Regions from separate parts of the Arthrobacter sp. 05T410 genome, predicted to be linked through region 4. Evidence: riboswitches for the same ligand, from Rfam matches in the RefSeq annotation. Region 4 holds a riboswitch; each other region holds the start of a gene.
The links. A riboswitch is a leader RNA that binds a small molecule or an ion and turns the genes downstream of it on or off. The one in region 4 is predicted to bind S-adenosylmethionine.

Region 1 (4,803 bases), on a different contig from region 4:
AGGTGACCTGGTAGCCCAGCGAGACACCGGAGTAGCGCATCCGGGTCGGGAACATTTCAGCCATGAGCGCCGGCTGGCCGGCGTACATCAGGGAGTGGAACAGCAGGCCGATGGTGATCGCGGCGAGGATGATGAAGTCGTTCTTGGTATCCATCATCGGGAAGGCGAAGAAGCCCCACGTGCCGCCGAGGATGGCGCCGGCCATGTAGACGGGCTTGCGGCCGACGTTGTCCGAGAGCCTGCCGACCATCGGAATCACGGCGAAGTGGACGAGGTGCGCCACGAGCAGCAGCAGCAGGATCCGCGAGGTGTCCGTCTGGACGACGACCTTCAGGTACGTGATCGAGAACGTGACCACGAGGTAGTAGAGGATGTTCTCGGCGAAGCGCAGGCCCATCGCGGTGAAGACGCCGCGCGGGTAGCGGCGGAAGACTTCGGCCACGCCGTAGCCCTTGTTTTCAACCTCGACTTCTTTTTGGGCCTCCAGGAAGATGGGGGCGTCCTGGACCTTGGTGCGGATGTAGTAGCCGACCAGCACGATCACGGCGGAGAGCCAGAAGGCGACGCGCCAGCCCCAGCTGAGGAAGTCGGCGGAGGACAGCACGGAGGACAGCGTGAACAGCACGGCGGTGGCGAGCAGGTTGCCGAGCGGAACGGCGGACTGGGGCCAGCTGGCCCAGAACCCGCGGGACTTGCTGGGGCTGTGCTCGGCGACGAGGAGGACGGCGCCGCCCCATTCGCCGCCGACGGCGAAGCCCTGGGCGAAGCGCAGGAAGACCAGCAGTGCCGGGGCCCAGTAGCCGATCTGCGCGAAGGTGGGCAGGCAGCCCATCAGGAAGGTGGAAACGCCCACCAGGAGGATGCTGACCTGGAGCAGCTGCTTGCGGCCGAACTTGTCGCCGAAGTGGCCGAAGACGATGCCGCCGATCGGGCGGGCGACGAATCCGACGGCGTAGGTCAGGAACGCGGCGATAATGCCGTCGAGTTCGGTGCCCGAATTGGGGAAGAACGTCTTGCCGAAGACCAGCGTGGCGGCGGAGGCGTAGAGGAAGAATTCATACCACTCCACCACCGTGCCGGCCATGGAGGCCGTTACTACCTTCTTCAGTCCGGACGTTTTGACGTCCGGCTCGTCTGCGCGCGTTGTCGCGGCGTTTTCCGTGCTCATGTGAACTCCTTCGGTGTCGCCTTCGACACCCTGCGGACCATTGGACTGAGGACGCCCGTGATGTAGGGCACATGGCGTCATTCCCCATGAGTATGGACGCTCCCGCCCTGAGCCTCAACGGCCATTAGTGCAGAGCGCATCTGCAAAAATGCACAAGCGGGCCGGCCTAGTGGCCGAAGAAGGTCCCCCGGAGCTGCCCGCTGAGCTGGCCGATTTCGGTCAGGAAGCCGTCGTGGCCGATCGGCGCTTCAATGATGTGCAGTTCCGGGCCGCCCGGCAGGGCCTCTGCCAGTTGACGGGACTGGGCCGGGAAATACAGGCGGTCCGAGTCCACGGCCGCCACCAGGAACTCGGCGGTGGCCGGAGCCAGTGCCTCCCCGAGGCTTCCGCGCCCCCGGCACACATCGTGGCTCATGAGGGCTTCGGTGATCGCGATGTAGCTGTTCGCGTCGAAACGCCGGGCCAGTTTGCTGCCCTGGTGGTCCAGGTAGCTTTCCACCTGGTAGCGCCCGCGTCCGGCCAGCGATCCGGCTTCCAGGGGCGTCTCGGACTCCTGGGCGTTGCGGCCAAACCGGCCGTCCAGTTCGGCCGCTGAGCGGTAGGTGATGTGCGCGATGCGCCGGGCGAGGGCGAGCCCTGCTTCGGGTTCCGGGCCGCCGTAGTAGTCCCCGCCCTTGAAGTGGGGGTCCTGGCGGATGGCCAGCGTCTGGGCCTGCGCGAAGGCAATCTGTTCGGCGGTGCTGCTGGCGCCGACGGAAATCACGGCGCAGCGCCGGACCCGGCCGGGAAACGTGACGGCCCATTCAAGGGCGCGCGCGCCGCCGAGCGAGCCGCCCAGCACCGCGTACCAGCTGCCGATGCCCAGGGCATCGGCCAGCCGCGCCTCGGCGGCGGCGGTGTCCCGCAGGGTGACCAGCGGGAACCGCGATCCCCAAGGGCGCCCGTCGGGGGCCGGGGTGGAAGGCCCGGTGGATCCGTAGCAGCCGCCCAGGATGTTGATCGAAACGACGAAATACTTGTCCGTGTCCACGGGAGCCCCGGGTCCGGCGAGCTGTTCCCACCAGCCGGGCTCCCCGCTCTCGCCGCGGGTCACGTGTGTGTCGCCGGTCAGGGCGTGTTCAATGAGCACGGCGTTGGAGGCGTCCGCGTTCAGGGTCCCCCACGTCTCGTAGGCGAGCACCACATCCGGCAACGGAGTCCCGGATTCGAGCTGCAGATCACCGATCCTGACGAACTGGACGGTCCCGTCAGGGGTCCGGGATGGTTTGGTTTCGGGAACACCCGTGCGGGTGACGGCAATCGTCATGTGAGGACCTATCTTCGCGCTTGCCCGCCGTCAGCTGACCGGCAGGCCAGGTCTTCACCCGGGGCACCCCGCCGCAAAAGGAGGGTTGCCGGCCAGCAAGCCGGGGCTGTCGCTGGCACTCATGACCTGGTACGAGTCTACGAAACGGGGTGCGGAAATGACGAAGATTATGACTTCCATGTGACAGCCGGACCAGTCAGCACCGCAGACTCCCCACCTTTGACAGCCGTGACCGGCGGGTCGCCCCGGAGTGCCGGCGATTCCCGGTGTCATGCCCGCAAAGGTGGGGAAATTCGGCGTGGGCTTCGGCCTAGGCGGACTTGGCCGCGCGGAATCCGGCGTCGAGGTCCGCGAGGATGTCGTCAATGTGCTCCAGTCCCACCGAAAGCCGCACCAGCCCGGGGTTCACCCCGGCGATCACCTGCTGTTCGGGCGAGAGCTGGCTGTGGGTGGTCGACGCCGGATGGATCACCAGCGACCGGACATCGCCGATGTTCGCGACGTGCGAGTGCAGTTCGAGGGCATCGACGAACCGCTTGCCGGCCTCCGCTCCCCCGGCAATGTTGAACGCCACGACGGCGCCGGTCCCCTTGGGCCCGTACTTGCGGCCGCGCTCGTACCAGGGGCTGGACGGCAGCCCGGCGTAGGCGACCGATTCGACGTCGTTCCGCCCCTCCAGCCAGTGCGCCACCTTCGTGGCGTTGGCCACGTGGCGCTCGACGCGCAGGCTCAGCGTTTCGATGCCCTGGGCGATGAGGAAGGCGTTGAACGGGGACACCGCGGAGCCGAGGTCGCGCAGGAGCTGGACCCGGGCCTTGAGGATGTAGGAGAGATTCGCGCCCAGCGCGCCGTCGGCTCCGAGGTCGCGGGCGTAGACCAGGCCGTTGTAGGTGGGGTCGGGGGTGTTGAAGCCGGGGAACCGCTCCGGGTCCTTCCCGAAGTCGAAGTTGCCGGAGTCCACGATCACGCCGGCGATCGCGGCGCCGTGCCCGCCGAGGTACTTGGTGGCGGAATGGACCACGATGTCCGCGCCCCACTCGATCGGCCGGATCAGGTAGGGGGTGGAGAGCGTGTTGTCGACAACCAGCGGCACGCCGGCCTCGTGCGCCACCCGGGAGACGCCCTCGATGTCCAGGACGTCCTGGCGGGGGTTGGAGACCACTTCGCCGAAGAACAGCTTGGTGTTGGGCTGGACGGCGTCCCGCCACTGGTCCAGGTTGTCCGGGTCCGCCACGAAGGTCACGGAGATGCCGAACTTCTTCAGCGTGTGCGCGAGCAGGTTGTAGGTTCCGCCATAGAGGCTGGGGCTGGCCACCACATGGTCCCCGGCCTCGGCGATATTGAGGATGGCGAACGTCTCGGCGGCCTGGCCGGAGCTGAGCAGCAGCGCCGCGAGACCGCCTTCCAGGCTGGCGACGCGCTGTTCGACGGCATCCTGGGTCGGGTTGCCGATCCGGGTGTAGATGGGCGCGAGCTCGGCGAGCGCAAAGCGGTTCGCGGCGCTTTCGGCGCTGGGGAACACGAACGACGTCGTCTGGTAGATAGGCAGGGAACGCGCGCCGGTGGCGCTGTCCGGCTCCTGGCCGGCGTGGATCTGGCGGGTTTCAAAGGACCAGGCGTTGGACATTGGTGCTCCTCGAGTCACTGGGCACAGCACCGGCCGGGGCTTTCGGCCCGAACCGGAACAGGCGCCGCGCTTGCCCTCCGGCGGGCGCCGGACGGCCAGGTCTTCACCCGGGGCACCCCACCGCGATACGAGGGTTGCCGGCCAGCAAGCCGGGGCTGTGCGCTGGCACTCATGACCTGACTTCAGTGTAGGAATGGCGGCGGAGCCCTGGATAGCTTTGTGACGAAGATGAAGACGGCCGCCGTGACGGAGCATCCGGGGCCCCGCGTTCCGCGCCCCAGGACGTCCCATGACGGTTAGGGGAGCCTAAGCTGAGAGGTCCATCACAAAGTGCCAAGATGATGGCATGCGCATGGATCACGTCTCTTACGCCTGTGAACACGATGGCTTGGCAGCCACCACTGAACGTATTGCGTCTGCCCTCGGCGTTGAAGCCGTGAAGGGTGGAGTGCACCCCCGTTTCGGGACACGCAACATGATTATCCCGCTCGCGGGACACAAGTACCTGGAAGTCGTGGAGGTCCTGAACCACCCGGCCTCCGACAAGGCCCCGTTCGGCCAGGCCGTCCGGGCACGCTCCGAGGCCGGCGGCGGCTGGATGGGCTGGTGCGTCGAGGTTGACGACCTGGCCCCGTTCGAGGAGCGGCTCGGCCGCGCCGCCGTCAACGGCAACCGGAAGTTTCCCGACGGCCGCGAATTGGT
Region 2 (4,803 bases), on a different contig from region 4:
CGTCCTCCTCGGCACTGGCGCTCAAAGTCAACGATGCCCCGGCCGGCAGCTGGATCATCGACACCCCCGGCATCCGGTCCTTCGGTCTGGCCCACGTGGACCCGGACCGGATCCTGCGTTCCTTCCCGGACCTGGAACCCGGCACCGATGATTGCGAACGCGGCTGCAAGCATGACTCCACGGCCGTCAACTGCGGCGTCGACAAGTGGGTTGCGGCCGGGCACGCGGGGCCCTCGGGACCGGCCAGGCTCGCGTCCCTGCGCCGGCTGCTGGGCACGGACCCGCGGATGGAAGCGCAGGAAACCAAGGAACTGGGCACCGTCTCCTAGCCGGACCGGCAACGGGGCGGCGGCGCCGAGCCGCGGCCTCCCGCCCGGCAGCCCGGTTTGACGGTAGTTTGGAACCATGAGCCAACCCGCTTCGAGCTACAACGATGACCTGCGCCTTGCCCATGTACTGGCAGATTCGGTCGATTCCCAGACCATGAGCCGCTTCAAGGCGCTCGACCTTCGGATCGAGACGAAGCCCGACCTCACACCCGTCACCGATGCCGACAAATCCGCGGAAGAGGCCATCCGCGGCCAGCTCTCCCGGTCACGTCCGCGTGACGCGGTCCTGGGCGAAGAGTTCGGCAGCTCGGGCCACGGTTCCCGCCGGTGGATCATCGACCCGATCGACGGCACGAAGAACTTTGTCCGCGGCGTCCCGGTCTGGGCCACCCTGATCGCCCTCGTCGATGAGGGCGAGCCGGTGGTCGGCGTCGTCAGCGCGCCGGCACTGGGCAAGCGCTGGTGGGCCGCCAAGGGTGCGGGCGCCTACACGGGCCGCTCGCTCGCCGCCGCCACACGGTTGAAGGTATCCAACGTCTCCAATCTCGAGGACGCCTCGCTGTCCTACTCCAGCCTTGGCGGCTGGAAGGAACGCGGGAACCTGGATGAGTTCCTGGGCCTGACCGAGGAAGTGTGGCGGACCCGCGCCTACGGTGACTTCTGGTCGTACTGCCTCGTGGCCGAGGGCGCCGTGGACATCGCCTGCGAACCCGAGCTGAATCTCTACGACATGGCCGCCCTGGTGCCGATCGTGACCGAGGCCGGCGGCCGCTTCACCTCGCTCGAAGGCGAGGACGGCCCCTTCGGCGGCAACGCCCTGGCCACCAATTCGATCCTGCACTCGGAAGTGCTCAAGCGGCTCAACCCCGGACTCGACGACCTCTTTCAGGCCCACCCGAACAACTGATCCGCGCCCGTAATAATCCGCTTCACAATCGGCGGCCGCCTTTTCCCCGGCTGCGCCGATGTCCTACGCTCGATGCAGGTCACGAGTGCCAGCGCTAAACCCCGGTTTGCTGGCCGGCAACCCTCCAGTCGCGGTGGGGTGCCCCGGGTGACGACCTGGCCGGTCCGGAACGGACCCGGCAAGCGCGGATTCCCACTGTGTGGGGTCCTGTTCGAGTGAGGTCCCATGACAACTGCCATTTTCCCCGTTGCCCCTGAATTCCATGCACGGCTTGCCCTCGCGGCCCGCCCGCTGGCAGCCGTCACCGGGGCCGAAATCCAGGCCCCGCTGATCACCGGCGGCCACGCGCGCTACGCCAACCTCGACTACGGCGCCTCCGCCCCGGCCCTGTCCGTGGTCTCGGCCTACCTGAACGAAATCCTGCCGTACTACGCAAGCGTGCACCGCGGGGCCGGCTACGCATCGCAGATCAGCACCTCCGTCTACGAGAACGCCCGGGACATCGTGCGGGACTTCGTGGGCGGCCGGCCCGGCGATTCCGTGATCTTCACGCGCAACACCACCGATTCCCTGAACCTGCTGGCCGGCTGCCTGCCGCTGCGCGACGGGCGGCCCGCGGGCGAGGTCCTCTACCTCGACATCGAACACCACGCCAACCTCCTGCCCTGGCAGAATGTCCCGCACCGCAGCGTCGTGGCCGCCGCCACCCTCGCGGCCACCGTGGACCGCCTGCGCGACGAACTCGCCCGCGGCGGCGTCAGCCTGTTGGCCGTCACCGGCGCCTCCAACGTCACCGGAGAGATCCTCCCGATCCGGACCCTGGCCGCACTGGCGCACGAATACGGCGCCAGGATCGTTGTCGACGCCGCGCAGCTCGCCCCGCACCGGCGGATCAATATCGCCGCGGACGACGTCGATTACCTCGCCTTCTCGGGGCACAAGCTGTACGCCCCGTTCGGCGCCGGCGTGCTGGTGGGGCGGACGGACTGGCTCGACGCCGGCACCCCGCACCTGGCCGGCGGCGGCGCGGTCCGCGATGCCCGGCTCGACTCCGTCAGCTGGACCACGGGACCTGCCCGGCACGAGGGCGGCTCGCCGAACGTCCTCGGTGCGGCGGCCCTCGCCCGCGCCACCCAGGTCATTGCAGCCCTGGACCCGGAGCAGTGGCAGGCCCACGAGGACGCCATCCGGTCCTTCCTCGTCGAGGGCCTCCAGGGCATCGAAGGGGTAACCGTGCACCGGATCTTTGCCGATTCGGCTTCCGATTCTTCCTCCGCTTCGTCCACTGGAGGCGATCAGCCGGACACCGGCACGATCGGCGTCGTGAACTTTTCCGTGGAAGGCTACGACGCCGGACTGGTGGCCGCCTACCTGTCGGCCGAACACGGCATTGGCCTGCGCGACGGCCGCTTCTGCGCCCACCCGCTGCTCAAGCGGCTCGGCCTGCCCGCCGGCTCCCTGCGGGCCAGCTTCGGCCTCGGCTCACGGCTGGAGGACGCCGAACGCCTGCTGGCCGGCCTGCAGCAGCTGCGGCAGAACGGACTCGGCTGGGATTACGTGGTGGACGCCGGCCGCTGGGTGCCGGCCAACGATACCCGCAGCTACCCCCACTGGGCGCCGAACACCCCGGGCACCGCCGGCGCTGCGCCCTGCACCCTCGACTAGCGCAGGATCAGGGCCCGGCGCGGGTGCGGTAAATTCGAAAGGTATCTGTAACAAGCAGGACCTTCCCGAAGGAGATCGCACGTGGCAAGCGCCGGACCCAGGCTCCACAGCGGACCCAAGCTGCACAGCGGACCGAAGCTGCACAGCGAGCGGCGCCAGGAACTCGGACAAAGCTTCCAGGACGGCGGGGAGCACTACGAGCGCGTCCGCCCCGGCTATCCGCAGGAGTCAGCCGACTGGCTGGTCCCGGCGGGAGCCAGGGACGCCGCGGACATTGGCGCGGGCACCGGGAAGTTCACCTCCCTTTTGGCGGAACGCGGACTGGGCACGGTGGCCGTGGACCCCTCTGCCGACATGCTCGGGCAGTTGCGCCGGACCCTGCCGGACGTCACCGCCATCGAGGGCAGCGCCGAGGACACCGGTCTCGAGCCGGAGTCCTTTGACCTGGTCACGGTCGCCCAGGCGTGGCACTGGTGCGACCCCGGCCTGGCAAGCGCCGAGATTGCCCGGATCCTGCGGCCGCACGGCGTGCTGGGTCTGATCTGGAACCAGCTGGACACCAGCGTGCCCTGGGTGCACCGGCTCTCCCGGATCATGCACGCCGGGGACGTCCACAAACCACACTTCCGTCCGGCCGTGGGCCCCGAGTTCACCGGGCTGGAGAGCCACCTGACGCGCTGGGAGGATTCCGTCACGACGGAGGACATCCAGGAGCTGGCCAAGTCCCGCAGCTACTATCTCGCGGCATCGGACTCCACCCGGGCCAAGGTCACCGCCAACCTCGCCTGGTACCTGCACGAGCACCTGGGACACATCCCTAGCGAGGTGCTCCGGCTGCCCTACCTGACCCAGACGTGGCGGGCCTTCCGGGCCTGATGCACGCTCACCCCGGATTCCCCCGGATTGCACGCAGCGCCCGCCGGGCTTATTGTTTCGGTATGCCTAATAAATTCTTATAGGCACACGAAACTTTGACACCGGCTGTTTTCCGGCCGGCGCCGATCATCGCGTCAACGCCGACGCGCCAATCACAGGAGCTGGCAGTGCTGGAGCTAACGGGACACGGGCAACCGGCGCAGGACGCCCCCACTTACAAACACCCGGGGGCCCGGAGGGCGCTGATCGGCCTGTTGGGACCGGCCTTCGTGGCGTCGATCGCCTACGTGGACCCCGGAAACGTGGCCGCCAACCTGACCGCCGGAGCGCAGTACGGCTATCTGCTGGTGTGGGTCCTCGTGGCCGCCAACGTCATGGCCGTCCTCGTCCAGTACCAGTCCGCCAAGCTCGGGATCGTCACGGGCAAGAGCCTTCCCGAAATCCTTGGTGAACGGCTCAAGCCGTTCTGGCGCCGCGCCTTCTGGGTGCAGGCCGAAGTTGTCGCCGCCGCCACCGATCTCGCGGAGGTGGTGGGCGGCGCAATCGCCCTGTACCTGCTTTTCGGCCTGCCCCTCCCCCTTGGCGCCGTGATTGTCGGCGCCGTGTCAATGCTCCTGCTCGCGGTCCAGGCCCGGCAGAAACAGCGGCCGTTCGAATTCATCATCATGTTCCTGCTCGGCATCATCACAGTCGGCTTCCTGGCCGGGCTGTTCATCAGCCCGCCCGATCCGGGGGCCGCCCTGGCCGGGCTCATGCCCGGCTTCCAGGGCCCGGACACCGTCCTGTTGGCCGCCAGCATGCTCGGGGCCACCGTCATGCCGCACGCCATCTACGTCCACTCGGCCCTGTCCCGGGACCGGCACCGGCCGGACGAACACCTGCATGTTCCCCCGGCGGCCATCGCGCGCCTGGTCCGGGCCACCCGGTTCGACGTCGTGGCCGCCCTCGCGATCGCCGGACTGGTCAACATCGGCATGCTGCTCCTGGCCGCCTCCACCCTCGGCGGCGAAGAAGGCACGGACACGA
Region 3 (4,803 bases), on a different contig from region 4:
GGTGGCCTCGGCGTTGGCGGCGCAGAACTGCTGGCCGCGGCCGGAGCTCCCGGCCTGGAAAAGCACCGGGGTGCGTTGCGGCGAAGGGGCCGCGAGGTGGGGTCCGTCGATCGAGTACCGGGGCCCGCGGTGGTAGATCTTGCTGACTTTCTCCGGGTCCGCGTGGACTCCGGTCGCCTTGTCCCGGAGCAGCGCATCGTCTTCCCAGGACCCTTCCCACAATTTGTAGGCGGCCTCGACGTATTCGTCCGCCCAGTCGTAGCGTTCGTCATGCTTGGTCAGCTCGGTGGCGTTGAAGTTCCGGTGCGCGTTTTCCAGCACACTGGTGACGATGTTCCAGGCCACGCGGCCGCCGCTGATATGGTCCAGGGTGGACATCTGCCGGGCGAACTGGAACGGATGGCTCTGAATCACCGACGACGTCGCGGCCAGCCCGATCTCCCGCGTTCCCGTGGCGAGCGCGGACAGCAGAATGAGGGGGTCGTTGGACGGCACCTGCAGGCCCTTTTTCAGCAGCGATGCCCACCCGCCGTCGTAGTCGCCGTAGAGACCGACGACGTCGGCGAAGAAGATCGCGTCAAACTTGGCGTCTTCGAGCTGGCGGGCCAGGTCGATCCAGAGCTGGAGTTCGTTGAACCGGTGCTGCTGGGCTTCCGGGCGCCGCCACTGGCCGCCCATGATGTGGCTGGACGTGTTCATCACGAAGGCGCTGATCAGCAGGCGCGGACGGGGTCCGTCGAAACGGATACTGGGTGTTGAAGTCATGGGATGCTTTCCGCTGTGGGAGGTGGGACGAGGGTGCTGCCGGCGCTCAGAGGCGCTTGTCCAGGCGCCGGGCAACATAGGATCCGCCCAGCTGAACGATGGTGACCAGCAGGATCATCAGGACAATGGCGGTGATCATGAGCGGCGTTTCGTAGCGGTAATAGCCGTACCGGATGGCGAAGTCGCCGATTCCGCCGCCGCCCACCAGTCCGGCCATCGCCGAGTAGGAGATGAAGCTGACGGTCATGATGGTGATGGAGCTGACGAGTCCGGGCTTCGCCTCCACAATCAGGACGTCCCGGACGATCTGGGACCGGCTGGCGCCCATGGACCGTGCCGCTTCGACCACTCCGCCGCCGAGCTGGCTCAGGTTCTGTTCCACGAAGCGGGCGAAATACGGAATGGCGTTGAGGGTCAGCGGGACAATGACGGCGGCCGTGCCGATGGTCGTGCCGACAATGAACCTGGTCACGGGAATGATCGCGATCAGCAGGATCAGGAACGGGAACGAGCGGAGCAGGTTGACCAGCCCGTCCAGGACCCGGTGCAGCTTTGGCCTGTGCTTGAGCCCGTTGGGACCGATGGTGTAGAGCAGGACACCCAGCGGTGTCCCGAGCAGCACCGCCAGCGGGATGGCCACCAGCAGCATGGTGAGGGTCTGTCCCATGGCGACGCCGATTTCGGGCAGGACTTCCAGGATGCGGTCAAACATTGATCAGGCCCTCCGACGCGGCTGTGGTGTGGGTGCCCCTCCCGGAGCGGTCCAGCTGGATCTCATCGGAGACCAGGTAGCGGCCGATCGACGTCGCCGGGTGGAAACCGGGGCGCTGGAGTTCGGCGAGGTCGAACTGCTCCACCACCCGGCCTTCTTCCATGACCGCGACGTTGTCCGCGATGGCCTTGATGACATTCATCTCGTGGGTGACCACCACGATTGTGATGCCGAATTCGGCGTTGACGTCGGCCAGGTATTGCAGGACCGATGACGTCGTCCGGGGATCCACGGCCGACGTCGGCTCGTCACAGAGCAGCACTTTGGGCCCGGTGGCAAGGGCGCGGGCGATCGCCACCCGCTGTTTCTGGCCCCCGGAGAGTTTGGCCGGATACGTTCCCGCTTTGTCGGCGAGGTCCACGATTTCCAGGGTTTCGGCGGCCCGCCGCCGGCGTTCCGCCTTCCCGACGCCGGCGAACTTCAGGGACAGCTCCACATTTTCCTGGGCTGTGAGGTTGTTGAGGAGATTGAAGTGCTGGAAAATCATGCCGATGTCATGCCGCTTGGTCCGGAGCTCGGCGTCGGACAGGGTCACCAGGTCCACGCCGTCCACCAGGACGCGGCCCGACGTCGGGCGCTCGAGGAGGTTGATGTTGCGCAGCAGCGTGGATTTGCCGGCGCCGGAGAACCCGATGATGCCCTGGATGGTGCCCCGCCTGATGTGCAGGCTGACGTCATCGACGGCCGTGAAAGGTCCCGCGGCCGAAGCGAATGACGTGCGGACGTTCTGGATCTCGATCACAGGCCCCCACCCGCTCGGGGCCGCGGCGCTGCCGCTGTCTGCGTGTTCATGATTTCCTCCGGGCTCGCCCGAGGAAAGCCCTGGGTCCTGGCTTCCGGGCAGCGCTGAGCGAAGCCGGGGAGCCTCAGAACACAGTGGTTCTCCATCGGTCCTGGCGGTAGCACCGTCCTCAAAGGAGGGGGTTGCTGCGGCGTCACGGAGCCAGATCTCTCAGCCGCTCGGGATGGTTACGAGTCCATCTCACACGGCAGGAGGCCGGATACAGAAAAAGCCGGTCACATTTTGTAACCGACTCTTCCCGATCTGTTGATCGTCATTCCCGGGCCGTTAGATGCCCACGCGCCAGCCTTCGCGGGCGGGGCACGCGTTCACGACGACGTCCAGCCCGGCGGCCTTGGCCCGGTCCGTCGCGGCGTCGTCGAAGACGCCCAGCTGCAGCCAGACGGCCTTGGCGCCTACTGCGATGGCCTCGTCTATGACTGCGCCCACCCTGTGGGAGTTGACGAAGCAGTCCACGACGTCGATCGGGTGCTTCTCCGCCGGGATGTCAGTCAGGGAACGGTACCCCTTCTCGCCGTGGACGTCGTCGCCCGGAAGGTTGACCGGAATGATGGTCATGCCCATCCGGTCCCGGACATAGAGGGAGACCTCATACGCCGAGCGCCATTCGTTGGTGGTGAGGCCGACCACCGCCCACGTGCCTTTGGTTCGCATGAGGCGGTCAATGACTGCCGGATCGTTAACATGGGCCATGCATCAACCTTACTCCTGCGACCTTTCCGGGCAATTGTCGAATAAATGAATGATTTGGGTCGGACCCACGCCGGGTGAACGAATATTACGGCGCTCCCGGACGCCGATTTTGCGGAATCGTGCATCTGAAGTTCTAGTAGGTAGTGACCATCCCGAGCGGCCGAGAGACCTGGATCGATGACGCCGCAGCAACCCCCCGGTGACGTGAGACGACCATTCCCACGCAACCGCTCCGCCCTCCTTCGGTGAAATTCGAGGGAGCCGGAGCAACAAAGGGTGCTACTGCCAGGACCGATGGAGTGCAGCAATGACCCCTGAGAATTCTTCCGCCCTGCCCACCTTTGCCCGGACTGCGTCCGAGGCATTCCCACAAACCACTTCGGACGCGACGGCGAACGAAGCAGGGCTGCGTGACGCGCCCGGCTCCTCTCGCGGCTCTTCGGGATGGTCCCTGAACGAGTCCACGGACGGCGCAGTGCACGGCGTCCCCGCCGATGGGCCGGCGCGTCACCGCAGCACCACCTTCGGAAACCACCTTCCCCGGCACGGCGGCGCCGCGACCGCGGGAACTGTCCAGGCAGAGACGGTTGCGTTCTGGGAAACCCAGGCTCTCCGCCTCGACTGGGCGGACCTGCCCGGCGGCGCGACGGAGCAAACCAAGCCCTGGCACACCGCGCACCGCCGGATCCCGGCCGACGTCGAGGCCGGCACCGGACCGCAGATCACCTGGTTCGAAGGGGGCAGGCTCAATGTCGCCTACAACTGCGTCGACCGCCACGTAGCGGCGGGGCGCGGAGACAAGGTGGCCCTGCACTTTGAGGGCGAGCCCGGCGACCGCCGTGCCGTCACCTACGCCGAACTCCAGCGCGAGGTCTCCAAAGCCGCCAATGCCCTCCTGGATCTCGGTATCACCAAGGGCGACCGGGTGGTCATCTACCTCCCCGTCATCCCCGAAACCGTGATCATCACCCTCGCGGTGGCCCGGATCGGTGCCATCCATTCCCTGGTCTTCGGCGGATTCTCCGCCGAGGCCCTGAAGTTCCGGGTGGAGGACACCGGCGCCAAGCTCCTGGTCACCACCGACGGCCAGTTCCGCCGCGGCACCGCCGTGCCGGTCAAGGACAACGCGGACGCCGCCGTCTCCGGCGACAACGCCATCGAACACGTCCTGGTGGTCAACCGGACCACTCCCGCGGACGAACTGGACACCGTTCCGATGACCGCCGGCCGCGATGTGTGGTGGCACGACGCCGTCGGCACCGCCTCCGAGACTCACGAAGCCGAGGCGTTCGACGCCGAGACGCCGCTGTTCATCATGTACACCTCCGGCACCACCGGCAAGCCCAAGGGCCTGGTCCACACCTCCGGCGGCTACCTCACACAGGCGTCATGGAGCTTCGAGCACCTGTTCAGCAACCCCGACCCCGCGCTGCGGGAGGAGGACGTGCACTGGTGCACGGCCGACCTCGCCTGGGTCACCGCGCACACCTATGAGCTCTACGGCCCGCTCTCCAACGGCGCCACGCAGGTCATCTTCGAGGGCACGCCCAACACCCCGCACCCGGGCCGGCACTTTGAGATCATCGAACGCTACGCGGTCACGCAGTATTACACCGCGCCCACCCTGGTCCGCTCCCTCATGGGCTGGTTCCCGGACGGCGTCCCGGACACGTACGACCTCTCCTCTATCCGTCTTCTCGGCACGGTAGGCGAGGCCATCAACCCCGAGGCCTGGCGCTGGTTCCGGACCAACATCGGCGCCGGCACCGCC
Region 4 (4,803 bases):
GACCGCCTCGGCCATCGCCTTGATGGAGTCGGGGTAGCCGGGCAGCAGCTCCACTTGGTTGCCGTCCACCATCGGCAGCGAGCCCAGCGTCTTGTTCAGTTCCGCGGCGGAAGCCACCCATTCGGGTCCGGCGTAGCGGCTTTCCAGCATCGCCAGTTCCGAGGTCCCGGCGCGCACTCGGGTATTGACCGCGTCCTGCTGCGCGCGGCGCTTGCGGGAGAGCCGGAAGTTGCCGAACAGCAGGAACAGGAGCAGGCCGATGGTCGGCACGATGAAGATGCCCAGCAGCCAGGCCATCGCGGTGGTGGGCCGCCGGTTTCCGGGGATGATGCCCAGTGCCAGCACTCGGATGGCGAAGTCGATCACGGTCAAAATCAGAATCGCCCAGGACGGTAAAGTCTCCGCCAGCGGAAATGGCCAAAACACAGGCGAACCCCTCAACGTACAAGCCACGCGGAACAGTTCCGAACGGGCAGTGACCAAATCCTATCCCGGGACCACCGAGACTAAGCTTTAGCCATGACCACTCCTGCCCCTGTTCCCACGCCCGCGACCGTTCTGGTCTTCCTCGACCCGGCGTTCGACGGCGGCCGCGTTGCCGACGCGTCGCAGCCGCAGCTGATGGCCACGGACCTGGGCGCCACCCGCGGCGACGGTGTTTTCGAATCCCTCCTGGCCGTCGGCGGCCGGCCCCGCAAGATCCAGGCGCACCTGACCCGGCTGGCGGGCTCTGCCCGGCTTCTGGAGCTGGACATCCCCGCCGAGGATGCATGGCGGCGGGCGGTGGAAACCGCCATCCGCGAGTTCCGGGGGCAGGAACCCGCCGCGGCTGCAACGGTCGGCACGGAGCAGGACGAGGTGGTGGTGAAGCTGATTGTCACCCGCGGGCCGGAGGGCGCGGCTGCCCCCACGTGCTGGGTCCAGGCCTCCGCTCCGGCGGCCGCGGGACGGCGGCAGCGCGAGACCGGGATCGACGTCATCCTGCTCGACCGCGGCTACGACAGTGAAGTCGGCGAGCGCGCCCCGTGGCTGCTGCTCGGCGCCAAGACCCTTTCCTACGCCGTGAACATGGCGGCGCTGCGCTACGCCCACCGGCAGGGCGCCGACGACGTCATCTTCACGTCCGCGGATGGCCGGGTGCTGGAAGGTCCGACGTCGACCGTTCTGCTGGCCCACCTGGAAACCTCGGACGACGGCGCCGGCGGCGTCCGCACCATCCGGCGGCTCATCACGCCCCAGCTGGACAGCGGCATCCTGCCCGGCACGTCACAGGGCGCCCTGTTCACCGCCGCCAAGGCCGCCGGCTGGGAGCTGGGTTACGGCCCGCTGGAGCCGAAGGACCTGCTGGACGCCGACGCGGTCTGGCTGATCTCCAGCATCCGGCTCCTGGCCCCGGTGAACCACATCGACGGGCAGGAAATCGGCACCCCGGAACTGCGGCGCCAGCTCACGGCCGAACTCAACGCCCTCTTCGCGACCATCGAATAGCAACGCGGGGTCAGTTACGGCCCATCCCATGTCCCCGGATGGGCCGTGAGTGACCCCGCGCTGGTGTTGCGCTCACCCCAGGGCGTCCGCGGGCACTGCCGGGCACAGGCGGAACGAGGCAGGGTTGAACGCCGGGAGCATGAACGTTGCGAGCACGGCGTCGAGCATTTCCGGGGCCCAGGTGCTGTTCTCCCCCAGGGTCGCGCAGACACCCAGCACCACGGGCGTTCCGTCGGTGCGGCGGCGGATCTGGACCTGGACCGGCCCGGTCAGTCCGAGCGCGCGGACGGCGGCCAGGCCCAGCTTGCGCACATCCCCGGCCTGGTTCGCCGGCACCCTGCGGCTGACCTCGTCGCTGCCGGCGCGTCCATACGGAGTCCTGGTCTTCTCGAGGACCACCGCCACCGGCGCCATCGCGTTGCGTGCCGGGGTGCCGAACACCAGGCACACATAGTCGGCGCCCGGGATAAATTCCTGGACCAGTTGCCCCGCCGGCATGTTCTTCCAGCTAACGGAGTCGGTTCCGGCCAGCAGGTGGATACCATGGGAGCCTTTGAAGACCCGCGGCTTGACCACCACGGGGCCGCTGAGGCCGGCGAGGGAAGCCGGCGCGGCGGCGAGGTCGCCCGGAACCGCGAACCGGGGCACCGGGATGCCGGCCGCTTGCAGCGCCCAGGTGGCGAACAGGTGGTCGTTGGCGAGGGCCACCGCGGCGGGGTCGGCCACAATGATCCGCACGTCCTGGGCGAATCCGGCGCGGGCCGCGGCCAGGACCGGGAGTTCCACGGTGAGGGTCGGAATGATGACGTTGATGGCTTCGCGGTCCACCACCCGGCGCAGGTCCAGGACCATGTCCGGGTTCGTCGCCGGCAGGAGCCTGACCGCGGCGGCGGGAGCCTCCCCGGCCTGGCGGGTGTCGGCACGGGCGTCGGAGCCGAGGTACGGGAGGCCCCGGGCTTCGAGCTGGGCCGCGACGGCCCGTCCGGCGGCGCTTGTAATCCCGGTAACGAGTATGCGCGGGCCCACGATTGCTCCATTCCGCCGTCAGCGGCCGGACCGCGGCTGCGGCTCCGACCGTTCCAGCCACCGATTCCCAGACAGCCTGTTGATGGACAGACGGGTCGATTCCGGGACTGCTTGATTCACACATTGCTCGAATCACCTGCAGCTCCGGCCGACTCGTCGGGCCTAATCCCCCCAGTAAACGGCGAAACGTCCCGGCAGACACGAGTGGGCTGTACCCGAAACTGGAGCCCGCCACTACTCGCCCGGGCCGCGGTCCGGTTACGGAACATGACGACGGCGGCGGTGCGGGCCGGCGTCGCAGGTGTTACGTTTTTGGGGAGTAATGAGAACCGGTGCCAAGCCCTGACTGGCCGGTCGGCAACCCTCCCTTTCGCGGCGGGGTGCCTCAGGTGAATACTCGGCATTCGAGAATTCGAGCTGCAAGCGTGAAAGAGGAGATCCGTCGTGCCCGACACGTCAATACCCACAACAGCCGCACCCGGCACAGCACCCGGTTCAGCATCCGGGGGCGAGGAGAGGCTGGCCTACCGCCTGTTCACCGGGGCGGATGACCGCGCCTTTTGCGAGCGGGTGTCAGCCGCCCTGGCCGAGGGCTACGTGCTGCATGGAAGCCCCGCCGCCAGCTTCAACGGAAGCACCGTGATCGTGGCGCAGGCGCTGGTCCTGCCGGCCGCGATTGCCAGTGCGGACGCCGCCGTGGCCAATGCGGTTGATGAGCTCGACGCCGACGAATTTGGCGCCGACGGGGCCTTCGCGGGCCACGCATGAGCTACGCCGGAGACCTCAGCCCGCAGGAGGCGTGGGCCAAGCTGGAGGCCGGAGCCATCCTGGTGGATGTCCGGACCGAGGGCGAATGGGCCCACATCGGCATCCCGGACACCGCGGCCGCGGGCGAGAGCCGCAACGATCCGCTCTTCATCCAGTGGAACCTCGCCGGCGGCACGCCGAACCCGCACTTCGTGGAACAGCTAAGGCAGCAGGCGCCGGAGGACACCGCCGTCGAACTGGTGTTCCTTTGCCGTTCCGGTGCCCGGTCGATCGCGGCCGCGACTGCCGCGACGGCCGCCGGCTACATCTCGTACAACGTCCTTGAGGGCTTCGAAGGCGAGACCGACCGCTTTGGCGAACGCACCGTCAATGGCTGGAAGAACCGCGGCCTGCCCACCAACCTCGGAAAGATCTAAGTGACTTTCAATCCCGACGCCGCCGGCTGGGCGGCCGACACCCAGGCTGTCCGTGGCGGCCTTGACCGCACCGGCTTCCAGGAAACCACCGAGCCGATCTTCCTCAACTCAGGATTCGTCTACGAGTCCGCGGCCGCCGCCGAGCGCGCCTTCACCGGTGAGGACGAGCGCTTCGTCTACTCCCGCTACGGCAACCCCTCCGTCGCCACCTTCCAGGAGCGGCTCCGGCTGCTCGAGGGAACGGAGGCGTGTTTCGCGACGGCGTCCGGCATGTCCGCCGTCTTCACCGCCCTGGGCGCGCTGTTGGCGGCCGGCGACCGGGTGGTCGCGGCCCGCTCGCTGTTCGGCTCGTGCTTCGTGATCCTGAACGAAATCCTGCCGCGCTGGGGTGTCGAGACGGTCTTCGTGGACGGCCCGGACCTGGAGCAGTGGAAATCCGCGCTGTCCGAGCCGACCACGGCGGTGTTCTTCGAGTCGCCGTCGAACCCGATGCAGGAAATCGTGGACATCGCCGCCGTGAGCAAACTGGCGCACGCGGCCGGCGCCACGGTGGTGGTTGACAACGTCTTCGCCACCCCGCTGCTCCAGCGCTGCGGCGACCTCGGCGCGGACGTGGTGGTCTACTCCGGCACCAAGCACATCGACGGCCAGGGCCGCGTCCTGGGCGGGGCCATCCTGGGCACCAAGGAATTCATCGACGGGCCCGTCAAGCAGCTCATGCGGCACACCGGTCCGGCGCTTTCGGCGTTCAACGCCTGGGTGCTCACCAAGGGCCTGGAGACCATGGCCCTGCGCGTCAACCATTCCTCGGCCTCCGCGCTGCGGCTGGCCGAATGGCTCGAGGGACAGCCCGCGGTCGGCTGGGTAAAGTACCCGCTGCTGCCGTCCCACCCGCAGTACCCGCTCGCAGTGCAGCAGATGAAGGCCGGCGGGACCGTGCTCACCCTGGAACTGCAGCCCTCCCCCGGGCGCACGGCGAAGCAGGCCGCGTTCGCACTCCTGGACGCGCTGCGGATCATCGACATCTCCAACAACCTGGGGGATGCCAAGACGCTCATCACGCACCCGGCCACCACCACGCACCGTGCGATGGGCCCGGAAGGCC

Region 1: linked by a shared signal. The riboswitch ahead of metX (homoserine O-acetyltransferase MetX) and the one ahead of AC1DFR_RS15710 (DUF1737 domain-containing protein) in region 4 are both predicted to bind S-adenosylmethionine.
Region 2: linked by a shared signal. The riboswitch ahead of AC1DFR_RS09605 (aminotransferase class V-fold PLP-dependent enzyme) and the one ahead of AC1DFR_RS15710 (DUF1737 domain-containing protein) in region 4 are both predicted to bind S-adenosylmethionine.
Region 3: linked by a shared signal. The riboswitch ahead of AC1DFR_RS17950 (methionine ABC transporter ATP-binding protein) and the one ahead of AC1DFR_RS15710 (DUF1737 domain-containing protein) in region 4 are both predicted to bind S-adenosylmethionine.

What each region holds. Positions count from the first base shown of each region.
Region 1 covers NZ_JBFTLP010000002.1:282,155-286,957, reverse strand. Annotated here, with positions in the region: gene AC1DFR_RS03705 (MFS transporter) at 1-1,168, opposite strand, end outside; gene metX (homoserine O-acetyltransferase MetX) at 1,335-2,474, opposite strand; SAM riboswitch class IV at 2,486-2,601, opposite strand; gene AC1DFR_RS03695 (bifunctional o-acetylhomoserine/o-acetylserine sulfhydrylase) at 2,785-4,101, opposite strand; SAM riboswitch class IV at 4,163-4,278, opposite strand; gene AC1DFR_RS03690 (VOC family protein) at 4,448-4,803, shown strand, end outside.
Region 2 covers NZ_JBFTLP010000005.1:183,948-188,750, forward strand. Annotated here, with positions in the region: gene rsgA (ribosome small subunit-dependent GTPase A) at 1-329, shown strand, start outside; gene hisN (histidinol-phosphatase) at 406-1,236, shown strand; SAM riboswitch class IV at 1,314-1,427, shown strand; gene AC1DFR_RS09605 (aminotransferase class V-fold PLP-dependent enzyme) at 1,462-2,901, shown strand; gene AC1DFR_RS09610 (class I SAM-dependent methyltransferase) at 2,983-3,777, shown strand; gene AC1DFR_RS09615 (Nramp family divalent metal transporter) at 3,945-4,803, shown strand, end outside.
Region 3 covers NZ_JBFTLP010000019.1:29,113-33,915, reverse strand. Annotated here, with positions in the region: gene AC1DFR_RS17960 (LLM class flavin-dependent oxidoreductase) at 1-765, opposite strand, end outside; gene AC1DFR_RS17955 (methionine ABC transporter permease) at 812-1,477, opposite strand; gene AC1DFR_RS17950 (methionine ABC transporter ATP-binding protein) at 1,470-2,279, opposite strand; SAM riboswitch class I at 2,419-2,509, opposite strand; gene AC1DFR_RS17945 (CoA-binding protein) at 2,607-3,032, opposite strand; gene acs (acetate--CoA ligase) at 3,340-4,803, shown strand, end outside.
Region 4 covers NZ_JBFTLP010000013.1:81,073-85,875, reverse strand. Annotated here, with positions in the region: gene cls (cardiolipin synthase) at 1-426, opposite strand, end outside; gene AC1DFR_RS15720 (aminodeoxychorismate lyase) at 520-1,488, shown strand; gene AC1DFR_RS15715 (ATP-grasp domain-containing protein) at 1,561-2,514, opposite strand; SAM riboswitch class IV at 2,833-2,946, shown strand; gene AC1DFR_RS15710 (DUF1737 domain-containing protein) at 2,974-3,282, shown strand; gene AC1DFR_RS15705 (rhodanese-like domain-containing protein) at 3,279-3,698, shown strand; gene AC1DFR_RS15700 (O-succinylhomoserine sulfhydrylase) at 3,699-4,803, shown strand, end outside.